3 regions of the Mesobacillus sp. LC4 genome follow, and region 2 is predicted to be linked to each of the others. Evidence: riboswitches for the same ligand, from Rfam matches in the RefSeq annotation. Region 2 holds a riboswitch; each other region holds the start of a gene.
What was found. A riboswitch is a leader RNA that binds a small molecule or an ion and turns the genes downstream of it on or off. The one in region 2 is predicted to bind cyclic di-GMP.
Positions count from the first base shown of each region.

Region 1: another riboswitch for cyclic di-GMP. It lies ahead of AB5I83_RS10680 (LPXTG cell wall anchor domain-containing protein); the one in region 2 lies ahead of AB5I83_RS09315 (OmpL47-type beta-barrel domain-containing protein).
Region 3: another riboswitch for cyclic di-GMP. It lies ahead of AB5I83_RS11710 (DUF5667 domain-containing protein); the one in region 2 lies ahead of AB5I83_RS09315 (OmpL47-type beta-barrel domain-containing protein).

Region 1 is NZ_JBGCUB010000002.1:879,594-882,874, forward strand. It holds gene AB5I83_RS10670 (DUF378 domain-containing protein) at 1-129, opposite strand, end outside; gene AB5I83_RS10675 (iron-containing alcohol dehydrogenase) at 334-1,497, shown strand; cyclic di-GMP riboswitch class I at 1,751-1,841, shown strand; gene AB5I83_RS10680 (LPXTG cell wall anchor domain-containing protein) at 1,986-3,281, shown strand, end outside.
Region 2 is NZ_JBGCUB010000002.1:605,083-608,363, reverse strand. It holds gene AB5I83_RS09315 (OmpL47-type beta-barrel domain-containing protein) at 1-1,439, opposite strand, end outside; cyclic di-GMP riboswitch class I at 1,515-1,599, opposite strand; gene AB5I83_RS09310 (hypothetical protein) at 1,727-3,281, opposite strand, start outside.
Region 3 is NZ_JBGCUB010000003.1:163,855-167,135, reverse strand. It holds gene AB5I83_RS11720 (QueT transporter family protein) at 1-437, opposite strand, end outside; PreQ1 riboswitch class I at 444-488, opposite strand; gene AB5I83_RS11715 (pirin family protein) at 672-1,517, shown strand; cyclic di-GMP riboswitch class I at 1,583-1,666, shown strand; gene AB5I83_RS11710 (DUF5667 domain-containing protein) at 1,761-2,978, shown strand.

The DNA.
Region 1 (3,281 bases), 270 kb from region 2:
TCGAGCCAATGCTGAATCCTGTCCGCCGAAAATAGCTGCAACAAGGTCAAATTGGAAGAATCCTACTAAGCCCCAGTTGATGGCCCCGATAATGGTAAGTACTAGTGCTGCACGTTGAATACCGCTCATGGATGTTTCCTCCCTTAAAATTAAATTTGTTCTTTTATAGATTGTTTCAGCACGAAATGAATTATTCATTCGTCATCTATTTATTACCTACCCTCGAGAAAAAGTTTGTAACATTTCGCAGCATATTGGAGCACATTAAGAAGTGTATTTTTTGCAATGCTTTTAGAAAAAGAACATAATTATCCCTAGAGGAAGGTGATTTAAATGGATAACTTTACTTTTTACAATCCAACGAAACTGATATTTGGCAAAGGCCAGCTCGAGGAATTGAAAAACGAAGTTCCTCAATACAGTAAAAAAGTCCTGCTGGTTTATGGCGGTGGCAGCATCAAACGCAATGGTCTTTATGATTCTGTCATGGACACCCTAAAAGAGGTTGGGGCAGAAGTACACGAACTTTCAGGTGTGGAACCAAACCCTCGTCTGTCGACTGTGCATAAAGGCGTGAAAATTTGCAAAGATGAAGGAATCGAATTTTTGCTTGCAGTAGGCGGCGGCAGTGTCATTGACTGCACAAAAGCAATCGCTGCAGGTGCAAAATATGATGGAGATGCGTGGGATCTTGTCACAAAGAAGGCTTTTGCAGCAGAAGCTCTTCCTTTTGGCACAGTACTAACTTTGGCAGCCACTGGCTCTGAAATGAATGCAGGTTCTGTTATCACCAACTGGGAAACGAATGAAAAGTATGGCTGGGGAAGCCCGGTCACATTCCCGAAATTCTCGATCCTTGATCCCGTGAACACTTACACCGTTCCGAAAGATCAGACGATTTATGGAATTGTGGACATGATGTCACATGTATTCGAACACTATTTCCACTTGACCGAAAACACTGAGTTCCAGGACCGCATGTGTGAATCCTTGCTTTTAACAGTGATGGAAACAGCTCCAAAGCTGCTTGCAGATTTGGAAAACTATGAATACCGCGCAACGATCCTTTACTCAGGAACGATGGCATTGAATGGAATCCTAAATATGGGATACCGAGGAGATTGGGCGACGCATAATATCGAACACGCTGTATCAGCCGTTTATGATATCCCTCACGGAGGCGGTCTGGCGATTCTGTTCCCGAACTGGATGAAGCATAACCTTAAGATAAAACCGGAACGTTTCAAGAAAATGGCTGTCAGGGTCTTCGGCGTGAATCCAGAAGGCAAGACCGACGAAGAAGCAGGATTAGAAGGAATCGAAAAGCTGCGTGAATTCTGGAACAGCATTGGCGCACCGTCACGCCTTGCTGACTATGACATTGATGACAGCAAGCTTGAAGTAATGGCTGACAAAGCTATGGTCAATGGGGAATTCGGCAACTTTGCAAAATTGAATAAAGACGATGTAATGGAAATCTATCGTATGTCGTTATAAATTACTGAAGGACTCAGGGGCATAACTCTGGGTCCTTTGTCTTTTTATTAGGTCAAAAATCTTAGTGAAAGCTCTTTGGAATAAGTGTGAAATACTAAATATATCCCTCTTCAAGGTGAATTAATGAAAATGGAGAAAAATTTACCAATTAAATTAATAGGACTATATGTTTAAGTCGCTGGGTAACTGTGGTAAGTCTTAGAATGTAAGACAAGGAAGCCGAGGAATATTTTACATAAGTAAAAAGCACCAATCATGCTAATAGCAAACCTGCTGAAAAGCTGGGACGCAAAGCCAGGAGTCTAAGGTTGCAAAAGTGCAGCTATGATCGTCCAGCCGCCATGGAAAAGTAAATTCCCGGCGGCTTTTTTTGTCTAATTATAATGGTGAATTTTATCGGGAAGGAGGCTAAATGTCGCAAATAATATCTGAATATTCAGCCTTTTATTACGCAAATTTTTAATAACACTAGAAAAGGGGACGAGAACATGAAAAAGACTCTTATGAAAAAATTATCAGCAGTCTCGATTGCATTCCTAATGTTATTTTCACTGACAATACCGGCACTAGCAAATGAGAATGGAGATGCGGCGTCGGATACTGAAAGAAACACAAAAGTTGAAATCGAAGCCAAAGAATCAACTCAACAACAAAACGATCAGTCAAATGAAGAAGAAACCGATGAGTCAACTCAAGAAGAAAATGATGAATCAACTCAAGAAGAAAATGATGAATCAACTCAAGAAGAAAATGATGAATCAACTCAAGAAGAAACCGATGAATCAGCTCAAGAAGAAAACGATGAGTCAACTCAAGAAGAAAACGGTCAAACAACAAAAGAAGAAAAAGATGAATCAACTCAAGAAGAAAAAAATGATCCATCTCAAGAAGAAGACGATGAGTCAACTCAAGACGAAAATGATGAATCTACACAAGACGAAAACGATGAATCTACACAAGAAGAAAATGGTGATTCAAACAAGGAAGAAAAGGATTCTGAAAAAGGTACTAAATCAAATGCCAATAAAAGTACAGAGATACATCTGCATTTGAAAAACTGCACAGAAGATGTGGTAAAAGTAGAGGTCATGTTAAAGGGAAGTTGGGAAGATATGTCGAACCCGGGTAACTCGCCACTGTATAAACTGAAAGATGGTGGTGAGTTTGTAAAGAATGATATTACTGCTTTCAGGCTAACTTTTGAGTCAGGAACTAAACAAGAATATTCCATGGATGAGGTTAGGGAAGGAAAAGAAGCGGAAGGAACCATTAACTATTGGCTTGAAGGCTGCTCTATAGAAGATGACAATTCTGAAGAACCTGGCGATGGTACGGAGGAACCGGGTGATGGTGAAGAGGACCCAGGAGATGGGACAGAAAACCCTGGCGATGGAACGGAGGAACCAGGTGATGGCAACGGCGATGATAATGGTGAAGAGAATGGCAATAAAAGCACGGAAATCCATCTTCATCTAAAAAACTGCGTTGCTCCAGTTGAGAATGTCTTTGTTAAATTAAATGGTGAATGGGAAGTCATGTCGAATCCGGGTAACTCACCACTATATAAACTCAAAGATGATGGGGAATTTGCAAAGGATGATATCACGGAATTTAAGGTTGTATTTGAATCAGGTGCTGAAAGATTCTATGACGTCGAAGACATTAGAGTAGGAGTAGAAGCGGAGGGATCCATTAATTATTGGATAGAGGACTGCGCATTACCTGAGGATGATAACACAGAAGAACCAGGGGATGGAACGGGAGATGACGACGAAGATTCCGAT
Region 2 (3,281 bases):
ATTGGATGTACTAATTGGTGAGAAATATTTGATGATATAGGTGACTCCCCAAAGCGATCGCTAAGAGATTGCACCTCATAATCATAAGAACCTTCAGGTAGGTTTTTAAAGGTATAACTTGTACCATCTGTAGTTTGAATAAGTTCTTTTTCTCCACTAATAACTTGATAAATATTATACCCTGTAGCAAATTCTGAACCATTCCAAGTTAAACGGATGTCATTTCCGTTTAGAATCCTAACAGTTAAGTTTTCTGGCGGGGCCATTACAGGATGCATAAGTTGATAGGTCAAATCAGAGACAGACTCAGATTCCCCGAATCGGTCACTGTAAGAAGTTACCTCAAACTCATACAATCCTTCAACCATGTTTCTGAACGTATACCCAGTGCTGGAACCTTCAATAGGCTTTACCAATATTTTTTGGTTATCAATAATTTGATAAATATTATAACCAGCTGCAAATTCTGATTCTTCCCAGGTTAGACGAAGATCATTGCCATTTAAAACTTTTAAAGACAGATTTTCTGGTGCCTGCATAGTCGGATGCTTTAAAGTGTATGAAAGATTAGATGCCTCTGCAGACTCACCAAATCTATCGCTGTTTGAAGTCACTTCATATTCATAGTTACCTTCCGGAAGATTTCTGAATGTATAAGAGGTGCCATCCATTGTTCGTTCTAGCACTCTTTTTCCGTCTATTTTTTGGTAAACATTATATTCTGAAGCATATTCTGATTCGTTCCAACTTAAACGAAGGTCATTTCCATTTAAAACTTTGAATATCAAGTCACCCGGTGGCTGCATTTCTGGATGAATCAATTCATAAGTAAGCTGAGAAGGTGTGATTGACTCACCAAATAAGGGATGCGCAGATGTAACTTCAAAGTTATATTTCCCTTCTGATAACTTCCTAACTGTGTAACTTGTATAGGAACTATCTAGAGTTTTAACACGTTCCCTAACCCCATCTGTCACTAGATAAATATTATACTCCGACGCATTAGGGGCAGACGACCAACTTAAACGAAGATCATTTCCGTTTAACACTTTAACAGTTAACTCATCAGGTGATTGCAACTCTGGATAAGTTATATTTACACTCACACTGTCTATGATAGTTGATTCAGAAGTACCCTTAACTGCGGTCACAGCGTAAGTATAACTCCCCTCTGGTACATTTCGTATGTAAGCTGAGGTTGTTACACGCTCATCAATCATTTCCCATTGATCACTATTCAGTTCGTATACTCTATAAGCATTTACCCCAGAGATTGCGTCCCAAGTTATCCGAACGTTAGCCGGAGAATATTCGACAGCTTTGACATTCTGAGGCTGTGGGATAATTTCTTCAGCCAAAGGTTTTAACAACGGCATGACCATTTGAAGAACTAGTAAAATAGTCATAAATACAGAGATTCTTCTAGTTTGTTTGTTCATATTCATCCTCCTTTTCCGCGAAAAAGGCACAAAAAAATGCCTAAAGATATTTAGGCATACTTCCGCTAAATACCTTGTGGGAACCGGCTGCCATCCACATATGTGGTTCAGGCCCTTGGCTTTGCGTCTCATAGTTTCCTATGATTTGCCTTTTTCACTAGATATTTCATATATACTACTATTTTATTAGCAAACAAATAGAACGTCAATATTAACAAAGACTATTTTCCTATCAACCGGTTATTTCTACTAAGAAAGGAGTAACAAAGTAGTTACTCCTTTAAGATTTAAATAACAGTTAGAACAATAGTTGTTTTTAACGTTCCATTTTTTATTGTAATTGTAACACTCCCCGAACTTGCTGTAGTAGGTATCGTTATTAAACCGTTGGAGTCAATAATGGCCCTACTAGGAGTTGAAATACTATACGTTGTTCCCTGAGTCGAATGTGAAATATCCTTTTGAGCACCGTCGCCAAATATCCCAGTAACCACTAGTTGTTTGGTGGACCCTTTATTTACATAAGTAGACCCTGCATCGACATTAATTTTGGTAATTAACGTGCTCAAATCTTGTGCTACCGTTAAGATAAACTTCTGGTATACTGTACCATTTTTAATTGTAATCGTAACATCTCCATACGTGGCAGACACCGGTATAGTTATCTTTCCGTTTAGATCTATAACTGCACGACTTGGTGTTGAACTTGTGTACGTTGTTCCGGTCGAGCTTGAAGTTAAGTCTTTTGTTTCTCCATTTCCTAAAGTACCTGTTACCTTCAGCTGTATTTCTTCCCCTCGATATCCTCTTGTGGATGCTGAATCAACCTGGATATCCATTATTTTTCCGCTTAAATCTTCTTCCACTGTGACCACAATCGTCGTGGACAAGTCATCGTTCCTTACAGTAATGGTGGCAGGACCATAGGTTGCGCTTGTTGATATGGTAATCTTTCCATTAGAATCTACTACTGCACGACTTGGTGTTGAACTTGTGTACGTTGTTCCGGTCGAGCTTGAAGTTAAGTCTTTTGTCTCTCCATTTCCTAAAGTGCCTGTTACCTTCAGCTGTATTTCTTCCCCTCGATATCCACTTGTGGATACTGAATCAACCTGGATATCTGTTATTTTTCCGTTTAAATCTTCTTCCACAGTGATCACAATCGTCGTGGACAAATCACCGTTCCTTACTGTAATGGTGGCAGGCCCATAGGTTGCGCTTGTTGGTATGGTAATCTTTCCATTAGAATCTACTACTGCACGACTTGGTGTTGAACTTGTGTACGTTGTTCCGGTCAAGCTTGAAGTTAAGTCTTTTGTCTCTCCATTTCCTAAAGTGCCTGTTACCTTCAGCTGTATTTCTTCCCCTCGATATCCACTTGTGGATACTGAATCAACCTGGATATCTGTTATTTTTCCGTTTAAATCTTCTTCCACTGTGATCACAATCGTCGTGGACAAATCACCGTTCCTTACTGTAATGGTGGCAGGCCCATAGGTTGCGCTTGTTGGTATGGTAATTTTTCCATTAGAATCTACTACTGCACGGCTTGGTGTTGAACTTGTGTACGTTGTTCCGGTCGAGCTTGAAGTTAAGTCTTTTGTCTCTCCATTTCCTAAAGTGCCTGTTACCTTCAGCTGTATTTCTTCCCCTCGATATCCACTTGTGGATGCCGAATCCACCTGGATATCCATTAATTTTCCGCTTAAATTTTCTTCCACAGTGATCACAATTGTCGTGAACAAATCACCGTTTCTTACAATAATGGTGGCAGGCCCATAGGTTGCATTTGTTGGTATGGTAATCTTTCCATTAGAGTCTACTACCGCACGGCTTGGTGTT
Region 3 (3,281 bases), on a different contig from region 2:
GGTATACCTACAGCCATAACCGTTAATTCACCTGCGGCTGTTGTCAGCCATGTGAACCAGAATGGCAATTGGAATGCCAGGTTCAGCTCAATCGCAATCAGGAACATCGTGAATGTGAAGACCAATGTGTTCACAACCATGCGGCCAATGATGCTCTTAATATATTTTGCTGTGAAAATCGTAATCAGCAAGGAGATCACAGACTGGCCAACTCCAAAGACGAGGTCATAGGCGACCATTGGTGAAAAGAGCAAATTGGTTAAAAACACACCCAATACGATTCCAAAAAAGTATTTCTTATTGAAAACGATCAAGTGGTTAAACATTTCCGACACGCGGAATTGTACATTAGTGAAGCCAAATGGCTGGATGACGGCAGAAACGGCAATATATAGAGCTGCAAGAATCCCGTTCCTCACAATCGTTCTAGTGTTCATTTTTCATCTCTCCTAGTTTTTTTACGTGGGATGGTTACGAACCACGTTATTTAAAAGCCAATTTTATATTATATAGGATAAAAGACCTTCTCACAATATAATTTTCTTAGAATAATAGTTGTCGGGCGACCACAAGATATCTCAGCTTAAATTATCTTTATTTTAAAATATAACGCTGCCTTGTTATAATTTGAGAATAGGAAAGTAAGCAGTATGATAAAGGGGTTTTGAAAAATGTTCATAAGAGATATCAAGAAGCATTGGACTGTTCAATATGAAGAAAGAGGGATGCCGCATGTCCAGGCAGGACTTGTGCTGAACCCACAAGACTGGAGGGAACTGGATCCTTTCATTTTAATGGCGGAGGACTGGTTTAAGCGCGGGACTTTCTCCGATCACCCGCACCGAGGCTTCCAGACGATTACGTATATCATTGATGGCAGGCTGGAGCACATTGACAACCATGGAGGCCACAGCATCCTGGAATCCGGTGACATCCAGTATATGAACGCAGGCAGCGGCGCGCGGCATGCTGAAGAGGCAGTCGACAATGATATCGCGCATACATTGCAGCTCTGGCTGAATCTTCCGAAGGAGCTGAAGGGCACTACCACTTCCTATCAAAATGTGTATTCCCAACAGGCACCGGTTGTCCAGTTCGAAGGCGGTATCTTAAAGGTGTACTCAGGAGAAACAGCTGGTGTAAAAGGGCCTCTCGAACCCTTGGTGCCTTTTACATTATCAGAAATTCAACTGGCTGAGGATACCGAATTCACATACTCATTGCCTGAGTCACATAATGCATTCTTGTATGTTCTTTCAGGAGATATTGAGGCCGGTTCAAGTCGTACACACCTTAAAAAGTCGGCTGCGGCAACATTGACTTTCAATGACGGAGGCGAGGGGACAAGCGAACTAAGCCTGAAAGCAAACCTACGATCAAGGGTGTTGGTCTATTCAGGAAAGCCGATCAAAGAGGAAGTGGTTGCCTACGGGCCGTTCGTTATGAATTCGATGGATGAGATCCGCCAGGCTTACCGCGATTATCAGGAAGGTAAATTCGGCGAGGCAGCTGAATAACCGAAACTTTAAAAGTTTCTATTTATTTTTTCCTGTCGAATAAGTAAGATAAAAGTAGAATTAAAATCCGATAATGGCAAACCCAGGGAAACCGGGGGACGCAAAGCTACAGGGGCTAAAGTCATCGACCATGCCAGCCAGATGCCGAAGATTCACATAGCTAATGTATGTGTGCTGCTCTTCGGACAGCACTTTTTATGTCGATTTTAATTCCAATATATAAAAAACAGTGGGGGTATTGGAATGAAAAAGCTTTTAGCATCAACAATTTTAACCGGAGTGTTTGCTTTTGGTACTGCAGCATCTGCAGATGTGCTCGGCGAAACGGTAGACCCGGGAACGACTCCAGACGAGTTTTTATTTACTTTTGACCAACTATTTGAGGAATTGAAGCTTCTAGTTACCTTTGATGATGAAAAAGATGCCCAACTCCTTCTCGAGTTTGCGAATGAAAGGCTGGCTGAAGCTGGCGCAATGTCAGAACAAGAAAAAACAGAATTCGTCCAACAGGCTTTTCAAGAATATTTAGAGGCTCTTGAGGAAGCGGAAGAGAAGGTTACAGAAGTAATTGTTGAAGAACAGACTGATTCTGAAGGTGAGGACGAACTGACTGAAGAGCTGGAAAATGTTTCTGAGGTTGAGGATGAACTTACTGAGGAGCTTGAAGATGAGCTGAAGGAAGAAGTTGAAGAAGCAACGGAACAAGCAAAGATCGTTGCTAATGTTGTTAAAGATCTGGACCAGGAAATGGTTTTACAGCTGCGCGAACAGGAGTTGGGTTACGGCCAAATTGCTCAAATCTTCTGGCTGGCAGAAGCAGCTGGTAAAACAGTTGAGGAAATCACTGCTTTATATACAGAAGAAAAGATCGGATTTGGCCAGGCAGCCAAGCAGCTTGGCGTCCATCCTTCGAAAATGAAAGGTCTCGCATCAGGAAAAAAACAAGAATCTGAAGAAGACCAAGAGGAAGATACAGAAACTGAGGAAAACACAGAGGGATCAGAAGAGAGCAGTACAGAAGAAGCTGGACAGCAAGCAGCTGAAACTGTAACTGAAAATGAAAGCGAAGAAACAGCCTCTGAACAAACCACGGTCCAGCAGGTTGGCTCTGCTTCAGCACAAAGTGAAAAAAGCTCTGGAAAGAAAGCTGAAGAGAAGAAAGCTTTAGCAGCAAAAAAAGCTGAAGAAAAAAAGCTTGAAACAGAGAAGAAAGCTGAAGCCAAGCAAAAAGATGCAGCAGAAAAAGCAGCAGAACAACGAAAGGAAGCTGCAAAAAAAGCTGAAGAGCAGCAAAAAGAAGCAACCAAAAAAGCTGAAGAACAAAAGCGTGAAGAAACCAAGAAAAACAAAGAAAAACAAGAAGATGAAGACAGCGAAGAAGACGATGAGCAAGACGATGAGCAAGGTGATGACAGTGATGATAATGGAAGCAAAGGAAAAGGGAAAGATAACGGCAAGTAACATTGAGCAAGTCAATGCTGCAGAATTAACTGCCAGTTTGATTTCAATGAATTGACGGAATGTACACTGTATTGTATGATTATCGTATAAAATCATATAGTCCTCCTAAAGGGGAGTAGCTTTCACAGCAGAGTCGTCATTACGGAGAATCCCTCCCGGCTTTGCTGGCAACGACAGTTGTTAGCAAGACCTTTACCAAACTTGGTGAAGGTCTTTATTTATTTTTAACCTTCACCAAACCAGGTGAAGGTTTTTTGTTTAGAAAAACAGCGGAGTGGACGCCTTCAATAATATGAAAAAAAC